Regions from separate parts of the Paenibacillus sp. PastF-3 genome, predicted to be linked through region 1. Evidence: riboswitches for the same ligand, from Rfam matches in the RefSeq annotation. Region 1 holds a riboswitch; each other region holds the start of a gene.

Region 1 (3,280 bases):
TTGCTCTGGCCAATCTATTTCCAGGGATCAGGAACTGCTGGGATTCAGTTTATAATTTTACTGGCATCATGCTCATAATTCTCTTGTTAAGCATCAGTGTTTGTGATCAGAAGTTACCACATTTATTACTACAGATGTTTTTTTGCCGCCTGAATTTACATTAATGGTAGCCTTTCCTGAAGCAACCGCTGTCACTAATCCACTTGCATTTACCGTTGCTACTTTAGAATTACTTGAAGAATAGGTTATCTTTATTTTCCCGCCTTTGGGTGAGGTCACCGCGGTGGGCTTCAGCTGAAAGGTTTCAGATGGCCTTAAAGGATTAGAAGGGCCTTTGACTGCAATTGAAGTTACTTTTACCGCTTGTGCCGCTTGTGTCGCTGGCGTTAAAGCAGCTGGACTGGTGATTGTTAATGTTAAAAAAGCTACAGATAATGTAGCTGTTAATACACCTTTTTTCAATACCTTCATTCTTAATCTCCTCACAGTATAGCAATACATTTTGGAGAAAGTATGAAGATATGATGTTCTTTTTAAAAATAATTAACGAATCCGAGTGAGAGTGTAGACTTCTTCCAAGTTGTCCAACCAAAAGAAATTGGGCTTCTACTCACCTACCACATATAAAATGTACATTTAAGTGTTACCATGAGAGGGTATTAAAGAGTTGAATTATACTACTAGGAGGAATATTATATGAATGGGTTAAGTGGATTATCAGGTTCAGCTAATATGCCAAAGAACTGTGGAATGGATGGAATGCATACGGGAACAGGAGACAAAAAAATCACCAATCACGAGCATGCTAAAGAACCCATTCAAAACCCAAAGGCAAATATACTGGACGAATATCGTGGGCAAACTATTGATATTAGGTTATAAGAACATCACATACATACCCTAGAGCAAACATATGATTATATCCATTTGAAAAGATATTAGTGACCAACATACAAAGGAGTCCCCATGATATATAGGGGACTCCTTTGTATGTTGAGGAGGAATCTGTGGGATTAGGGAAATGAGAAAACAGACCGTTCTGGGATCTTCTAAAAAACTAGGGGTATCCTGCAGCCATATATGGCTGCTGGATACCCCCTCACCTATTACTTAATTAACCATACTAAGATAACTCTCTTTATCTACTACACGCCGAGCCGTAACATAACGATCTTTGTAGTATCTTTCGGACAACTTGCTTATGCTTACTCCCTTGCTGCTTGAGGAGTGGGCGAATTGATCGTCGCCTAAGTAAATTCCGGCATGGGAGATACCATTACCAAAGGTATTAAAAAACACCAAATCTCCTGATCGTAAGTTCTCTTTTGCAACGGGTGTCCCTACTTTAGCTTGTGACTGGGAAGTGCGTGGAAGATCATCCACATTAAACTTTTTTAGTACATACAGGATGAATCCGGAACAATCGAATCCTGCCTTAGTGGTTCCACCCCATAAATAAGGTGTCCCGAGTACCTGATTCACTTCACTCTCCAGTTTTACCTCACTTGCAAAAGTACTTGGTACAGCTGTTGTGAAAATAACTGCAGCTCCTAGTAAAGATAAAATGACTTTCTTCAGAACCTTGTTCTCCCTTCAATGCCTACGGAGTTAGCTGAGGGTTCGGTTAAAGGTTCCCTATATTCTCTTGCTCACAAGAATAATTCACCCGGAATGGTTCCCCCGTTTTCAATACGAAATTCGGCAGTTGGTTAATATTTTGTAACTAATTACACTTTAATATATCAAGAAATCGCCTGTCAATGCTTTCACAAATTTTATACTTTTATTTTTAAACTACATAGTTTCTACACTTTTTTAGTGTATAATGCAGATTTTCGAGCTTTAATTACGCAAAAACCCTATTTATATAAGTAACTATTTTTCTATTGTCCATGCATTATCCCTTTTTCTTTCTATCAAGATAAAAAATAATGGTGCTCAATAAAAGAAACAAAATTGTAATCATTAACTTGAATTTAGTGTCCATTAGATTAACATATCCATAGCCAATGAGTGTCTCAAGTAGCAACGATGGTATTTTACCTATCGCAGAAGCAACTATAAAACTTGAAAAGCCTACTTTGGAAATAACGCAGATTAGAGTGACTAATGATGAAGGAATTAACGGCGCTGATCGGACAATTATTATGCTAAAAAACTGACGCTTCGGACTTAATGATTGAATCTGGGACTGCCATTTGATGGTTTTATTCGGACGATATTTCTCCTTATAAGTTAAGGTACCTTTGCGATAAAGAAGATAAGAGACGGCTGCCCCTAAAACTTCTCCGATCCAAGAGAGAAGAAACCCGGGAACCACACCAAAGACTAACATATTCACAGTCGTTAGTGCCACTGATGGAATGATTCCTACAACACTTATGACCACATTTATCAATAAACTTATGAGGACTGCCCAGGCTCCCCATACCATCAGCCACCGCATGAGTAATTCTGAATCCACTCCTAGGTATTCCATACTTCCCCTTCACTTTCAATCCACGTAGTATACCTATCTTCTAAACGAATTCTATACTCTATATCTTCAACTCTATTTTCCATCTATTGATACTCCTTCTCCAATCTCTTCTACAAACTTTCCACATATGATAACTCTTGCAGTAATTATATAAATGGAGGGAATTAATCAATGAACATGACTCATTACATGTCCCTTCTTATGGACAGCCAGCCGTGGAATCTGATCATCTTTATGGCAATCCCCGTCATTTTTGCTGAGACTATTACAGTAACCGAGTTCTTTATCCTTTTCAACAAAAACGTCCAGGGTGGATTAAAGGCGTTTAACCGAATCTGCAGTATTTTGGCCGGTCTCTACTTTACAGGAGTTTTCTTGTATCTCTTCCCGACAGCTTTTGTCCCTCTGACCGTAAATGGAGAGTGGCATTCCTGGGTAGACGTAGTCGCGGTTGGATTTTACCTCAGTGGCGTATTCTTCCTGCTGCCTCTGGCTCTTTTGGAGCTTGGGCTTATCGGCCGTAAACGTTCGGAAGAAGGAAAGCTCAAGCTTCACTTTATTCTCGTCAGCGGGTTTCTCGTTGTTGCACACATCGCCATGATCTTTGGGATGGTTAATCCTGAGATTGTAAGCGGAATGGCTGGTATGAATCAGTAATAAAGAAAGATTGCAAAAAGACTTCGAAGATATACTTCGAAGTCTTTTTTTATAGAAAACATCGAATGTAGGTGTCACAAACTTTTGTTTTTGTAAAGGATTTCTGTATCGCTAAATCATTATAGTTTTACTCGTTGTAAGCGA
Region 2 (3,280 bases), on a different contig from region 1:
CTCCTTAATAATCCATTATTTATTCAAATGATAGGGGACAGTCGCAACTACAACATCTTTTGAATTCATTAGATACGAACGGATTAAAAAGCTGGTCTGATTATGAAGTACAGCTTGCCACCAATGCTTAGTTATAAACTGTGGAATCAGAATCGTGATATGATCCGTCGCTGCGGTCTTCCACTCCACGGTATCAATAAATTTCACTAACGGACGAATAATACTGCGATATCTGGAACGAAGTACAATCAGGCGTACACCCGGATTCCATTCCTCCCACCGTTGCTCCATCTTTTGAATGTCCTCTTCATCAAAGCCAACATACACGGCTACTACATTATCTGTTAGAGACTTGGCATAGCTGATGGAATGCAGTACAGCACGTGTTACACCAGCAACAGGGACAACAACCGTACTTCCTTTAATCAAAGGTTTATCCGTAGCCGGACATATACGAAGCTGATCTGCTGTGTTCAAATAGTGCTTGTGAATGCGGTGGAACACAAACATTACAGCAGGTAAGAAAATGAACGCCATCCATACGCTTGAGAACTTAGTAATGATAAAAATAAGCGTAATTGTCAATGTAGTCAGCATACCGATGGTATTTACAACAAATCTTTTTTTCCATCCCGCTGGTTTGGTTTTAAACCAATGAACCATCATTCCAAGCTGGGACAATGTGAACGGAATGAAGACACCTACCGCATAAAGAGGAATCAAGCTTTCTGTATTTCCGTGAAATGCAGCTACAAGTACAGCAGACAGAACACCTAGAAAAATAATACCATTTGAGAAACCTAGACGGTCACCACGAACCATAAAAGCATGTGGCATATATTTATCTTTTGCAAACATAAAGGCGAGCAGCGGGAACGCTGAGTAAGCTGTATTAGCTGCTAAGAATAAAATGACTGCTGTAATCCCTTGAATGAAAAAATATAAAGTTCCGCGACCAAAGGTCGATTCAGCGATCTGAGAAACAACCGTTGCCTTTTCATCAGGCACTATACCGTACCAATAGGCCAGTAATGTGATACCTGTAAACATAAATCCAAGTATAACCCCCATGACCATTAAGGTCTTGGCTGCATTCTTTTCAGCCGGTGCTTTAAAGTTTGGAATGGCATTAGATACAGCCTCTACACCCGTAAGTGCCGAACAACCAGAACTGAAGGCTTTTAATAGTAGAAACAAACTAACATTGGAGACGGCGCTGCCTATTTCAGGGACATTCGCATGTACGCCACCTGCTGCATATTTAATAACACCGGAGATAATCAAAACTACAATCGACACCACAAACAAATACACTGGGATTGCGATAAATGAAGCCGATTCTGTAACTCCGCGAAGATTAATCAATGTTAGAAGAATAATTACGGATACAGCAATAAGAACCGTGTGATTATGAAGACTTGGAAACGCTGATGTGATCGCATCTGTCCCTGCCGAGGCACTAACAGCTACGGTCAGAATGTAATCCACTAACAAAGACCCTCCTGCTAAAAGCCCTGTCGGAACACCAAGATTACTCTTGGCAACGATGTAAGCTCCTCCTCCTTGCGGATAAGCGTAGATCGTCTGCCGATAGGATAAAATCAGGATGGCCAGCAGGCCCAATACGGCTAATGCAATTGGCAGGGAATACCAGATGGCAGTAAACCCGGCAGCCACCAGTACAATCAGAATTTGTTCCGTTCCGTAGGCTACAGACGAGAGCGCATCAGAAGACAGGACAGCCAGTGCTTTAACCTTGGATAACTTTTCATGATCGAGTTCGTTCGACTTCATCGGACGCCCGATCAATAGTCGTTTTACCTTGCTTACCATGGTGGATACAGTTCCTTTCTTTGGGAGCTGAAACGGAATTTCCGCGCGCTGTTTTCATTGGTGGATTTCATAAATGCAGACACAAAAAATAGCATACGGAAATGATCCGCATGCTATGCATGGTCATTATCCCACCTTGCTTACGAGGTTAGCTGGCGGATTCGGGCTGTGGTTTAGCCCTACGGTACAAGTCCAATCGACCTATTCCGATTCACCCCATTGGCACATATGCCAAGTTTGGTTCCCCCGTTTTTCCTAAGAAAATTCAGCGCATATTCAACTTCTCACAAGGTCTAATATTAGTCTACAAAGTGTATGCAGTAAAGCGTTGAAAAAAATGAAAAAAGAATGAAAAAACATCCAAAAAGCGCAAATACAGCGTCTAATTGGATGCTCTCTTTCATTCTCTTCAATTATCCCTCTGGGTCGTGTTTTTAGTCACTTTTCACATTTTTTCGTTCCTTCAAAGTTGAAAAATCAAAATCCTAAACTTTCTTCTGTTTCTAATTCCATCACTTCTTCTTCCTTGCGTCCGTACCAAAGTAAAATACTTATTAAAGCAAACGCGATTAAAGCAAGAAAAGGAATCGTAATGAATCCGAAATAGTTCAAGTAATCCTTATTACAAGGAACACCAATTGTACAAGGAAGCACTTTACTTAACGCAGGAATCTTCTGCTCCGCATAATGATAAATCGAGATACTGCCACCAATCAAGCTTAATGGAAGTACATATGGGATAATCCTTTTATCTCCTCGAAACGTCGCAATTCCCAAGAGGAATAACTGCGGATACATAAAAATTCGCTGGAACCAGCAAAGCTTACAAGGTTCATATTTCAATACTTCGCTCAAATACAAGCTACCAGCTACAGCAACTAAAGAGACGAACCAGGCCAGATACAGGCAGTTACGCTTGCAAAAAGATAGGAACTTTGTCACTTTGCCTCCACAGCTTTTGCGGCGTCGTTAATTTCAGTTGAAATCGCTTCAATGTTAAAAGGATCCGCAATCATTACTCCATTGATGTAAAGGGATGGTGTAGTCGTCACCCCAGCTTCACTAGCTAACTGCATACCCTTATTCAGCTCATCTGCATACGTACGATCCTTAATATCTTTACGAAGCAGTTCGTAATCGATAGCTAACTTCTCTTTCTCCGCAAGGCTTACTAAGAAATCTTCAGTCGCCCATTCTTCACTTTCATCACCTTGCTGAGCATATACAGCATCATAGAACTTCCAGAACTCATCATTATTCTGATGATAAACAGATAATGCAGCAAGTGAGGCCGTTTCAGAGTCTGGACCAACGAAAGCCATATTTACAAAGTAGAGCGCTGCTTTTCCCTCGTTGACAAAATCTTGAACAATTTTCGGTTTAACTGAAGTTGCAAATTGGGAACACGCTGGACATTTTAAGTCTCCAAATTCAACAATTTTAACAG
Region 3 (3,280 bases), on a different contig from region 1:
TATTCATTTGCTTGAAGTCGCTGATTCCAGCAATAGGCATTTCAATCCTACTTGGTGCAGCAGGTCTGGTTCTTTTGCTAATATGCGGACTAACGGGTCTCTTCTGCCCTGGCCTACCGGCGCTGATTATCCGTCAAATCTCACCCCTGCCTTCTACACTCTTCAAAATGTGGGGAATCTCAGCACAATATCATCTATGGCACAGTAAAGCATTCCCACAATAATTCAAGGTCTTACAGCACATAATATAAGAGTCCCGGTTCCTCAATCAGGAGCCGGGACTCTTTCGCGTTATAGAAAATTATGTCGATTTGCAAAATCATAAAGACTTTGTTACAATAAGTCCTGTTCCATTGGTAACAAGTTTGTAATCATTTGAAACGATTTCTACATAACTTCATGTATTTATCGTAGTTTTGTCGATAAGTCACTATCTGGTGCATAAAACGCCGAATTCCTGGCACCAGGAAGTGGGGGAACCATATTTTGGGTGAATTGATCTCGCTTTGCAGGGATCATAGGGAAACTTCTACCGAATCCTTAAGCTAACCTCACAGGCATTGGAAGGGGTACAATTTTTTTGAAGAATTTAAGAAAAGCATGCGTCGCTGCGGCGCTAGGACTTGTGATGGCGTTCTCTATTGGTGGAGGAAGTGCCTTTGCAGATTCTAAGATGGACAGTGTTATTTCAAAGACAATTGGAGTTGCCTATAAAACCGGAGGCACTAGCACTGCCGGGTTTGACTGTTCTGGATTTACTACGTATGTATTCAAGAAGGTGGGTCTTTCTTTGCCCCGTACTTCAAAAGCTCAATATAATGTTGGAACTCCTGTAGCCAAAAGCAAGTTGCGTTCAGGTGACCTAGTTTTCTTTAACACATTGGGCAACGGCGTATCCCATGTCGGCATTTATGTTGGAAACGGAAAATTCGCACAATCATCATCTTCATATGGCGTAACCATCACTTCACTTAGCCAGTCCTACTGGGCCAATCGCTACGTTGGTGCTAAAAGAGTAATGAGTACTTCCTCATATCAAGCTGTAGCCTACGATTAATACTTCGCCACAACTAAACCACACAATTACATTATATAGGACCTGGGTTTGATTATTGACTTAATCGAATCCAGGTTTTCTTTTGCCTCATTATATTCTTTACACCTCTAGAACAGACTTTAAACAATTTTATTTGATAAAAATTTCAATAAATATAAAAATTAGTTTAATATTATCGCTTACATATGCATTTTGTCTTTAAAAAAACGAATTTTTCTGCATGATTATGTTAAAAACGATTGCCAAGCGGCACTCTGTTTGTTACAATAACTGCAGTAAGATTTTAGTAACATTTTTGTAATCATTAAGTTGTTATTTACAAAGGTTTTGTCATGTATTGATTACAAGCTATTCCTAATCAACAGTATCAGCCGAGTTTCCTGACTATTAGGAAAACGGGGGAACCAACTTTGGGTGAATTGACCTCCATTTTTAGAGGGGTCATAGGGGACCTTCAACCGAACCCTTAAGCTAACCTCGTAGGCATCCGGAAGGGGTATAAACTTTTGAAGAAGAAGCTAGCAGCAGCAGTACTTAGCTTTTCCATTATTTTCACCATTGGAGCAGGAAGCGCTTTCGCGGATTCCAAAATGGATAAAGTGATCGACAAGACCATCGGAACTAAGTACGTATCCGGCGGCATCTCCACAAATGGATTTGATTGCTCCGGATTTACAATGTATGTATTTGATAAAATTGGTATTAACCTACCACACCAATCAGGTTCCCAGTTTCAAATGGGTACTGCTATCTCCCAAGATGATTTAAGATCTGGAGATCTTGTATTCTTCAATACAAGTGGCAAGGGTGTCTCCCATGTCGGTATTTATGTCGGTGAAGGCAAGTTTGCACACGCATCTTCCTCACGCGGTGTAACGATTAGCTCCCTGAGTGATAGCTACTACGTGAAACGCTACATCGGCGCTAAACGCATTATGAGCACGGATGCTTATCATTCTGTTGCTTCTGAGACAGAAGATAATGATGATGTTCAATAAGTAAATCGTACATAGGCTCTTTTCCAAGATGTTGATTCTTGGGGAAGAGCTTGTTTTTTGTCTTATTTAGTATTTACCCCTCTCAGAATTTGTAAAACAATAATCTCATAAATTTCTGAGTCGACCAAGCCTATTTTTGTATATAATTAGTATACTTTCTTATATTTTAAAGCAACCCCCGTGAAAGGAGGTCCTTAACCTTATGATAAATTCCTCTGTTACGTTTCATGTAGCGCCTATGGAGACCAGTCACGCGGAAGAGATTTGCAACTGGGATTACACTGCCCCTTATAATATTTACGGCTGGATGCCATGGGAGCAAATGCAGGCTCTTGGAATCGAGTTCGGTGACCCTCAGCTACGTAATGAGCAATATGTCTCCATATTAAATGGGCAAGGGATTTTATGTGGATTCGCGCAGTTGTTTCCAATGGAAGGTGTTGTTCGCTTGGGAATTGGCATGCGCCCTGATCTATGCGGTCAAGGTCTAGGCAAAACATTCATGGATGCAATCGTGCAAGCAGCCTTAATTCGTTATCCTGAGCGTGAGATTGATCTAGAGGTATTGACCTGGAACCAGCGGGCGATCCGAACTTACCAAAAGTGTGGATTTACGATTACCGATACGTATGAGCGCCTAACCCCCACAGGAAACAAACCTTTTTATTGCATGGTCTATGACAAATAATATTAAATTCCATATTTTTCAATGATTTGATGGCATTGTCGTTCATTTTTTTGTCACAAACCCTATGATAACGCTTCACCTTGAGCTATAATGTAGGGAGCAGCTTACATAGAAGGGACGAACTGGGATGCAGAAATGGATCATGAGCGGTTTGTTTTTTGCCGCCTGTGCCTTTGCGGTAGTACTTATGTTTACACTTCCAGGTAAAGAAGAGGTAGCTGAACAGAATAAGCCGACGATGCCGGAAGTCCAATTGGATGCAGCAAAGGCGGAAGCAACCGTGAAAGCCAGCTGTATTACCTGTCACGGCGATCAGCTTCAAGGTGGAGTTGGACCCAGTCTTCAAAACGAAGGCGGTCAACATGATGCTGAAGCAATCTACAGTATTGTAACTAAAGGACGCGGTCAAATGCCTTCCTTTAAAGAAAAGCTAGCCCCTGAGGAGATTGCAAACGTCGCCCTCTGGCTCGCAGAGAAAAAGTAACTACCAAAGCAACTAAAAACGCCCGTGCCTGAAGATAGTTCACTATCTGCGCA

Evidence for each region. A riboswitch is a leader RNA that binds a small molecule or an ion and turns the genes downstream of it on or off. The one in region 1 is predicted to bind cyclic di-AMP.
Region 2: another riboswitch for cyclic di-AMP. It lies ahead of M2444_RS03825 (APC family permease); the one in region 1 lies ahead of M2444_RS23885 (C40 family peptidase).
Region 3: another riboswitch for cyclic di-AMP. It lies ahead of M2444_RS32710 (C40 family peptidase); the one in region 1 lies ahead of M2444_RS23885 (C40 family peptidase).

The regions. Positions count from the first base shown of each region.
Region 1 covers NZ_JARXWM010000014.1:52,513-55,792, reverse strand. Annotated here, with positions in the region: gene M2444_RS23895 (Ig-like domain-containing protein) at 94-471, opposite strand; gene M2444_RS23890 (hypothetical protein) at 697-882, shown strand; gene M2444_RS23885 (C40 family peptidase) at 1,111-1,578, opposite strand; cyclic di-AMP (ydaO/yuaA leader) riboswitch at 1,583-1,714, opposite strand; gene M2444_RS23880 (TVP38/TMEM64 family protein) at 1,898-2,479, opposite strand; gene M2444_RS23875 (DUF6803 family protein) at 2,651-3,136, shown strand; partial or broken gene M2444_RS23870 (hypothetical protein) at 3,256-3,280, opposite strand, start outside.
Region 2 covers NZ_JARXWM010000001.1:833,357-836,636, forward strand. Annotated here, with positions in the region: gene M2444_RS03825 (APC family permease) at 16-1,833, opposite strand; cyclic di-AMP (ydaO/yuaA leader) riboswitch at 1,957-2,114, opposite strand; gene M2444_RS03830 (disulfide oxidoreductase) at 2,311-2,775, opposite strand; gene M2444_RS03835 (DsbA family protein) at 2,772-3,280, opposite strand, start outside.
Region 3 covers NZ_JARXWM010000032.1:24,888-28,167, forward strand. Annotated here, with positions in the region: gene M2444_RS32700 (hypothetical protein) at 1-224, shown strand, start outside; cyclic di-AMP (ydaO/yuaA leader) riboswitch at 438-575, shown strand; gene M2444_RS32705 (C40 family peptidase) at 629-1,057, shown strand; cyclic di-AMP (ydaO/yuaA leader) riboswitch at 1,417-1,558, shown strand; gene M2444_RS32710 (C40 family peptidase) at 1,564-2,055, shown strand; gene M2444_RS32715 (GNAT family N-acetyltransferase) at 2,258-2,743, shown strand; gene M2444_RS32720 (c-type cytochrome) at 2,871-3,227, shown strand.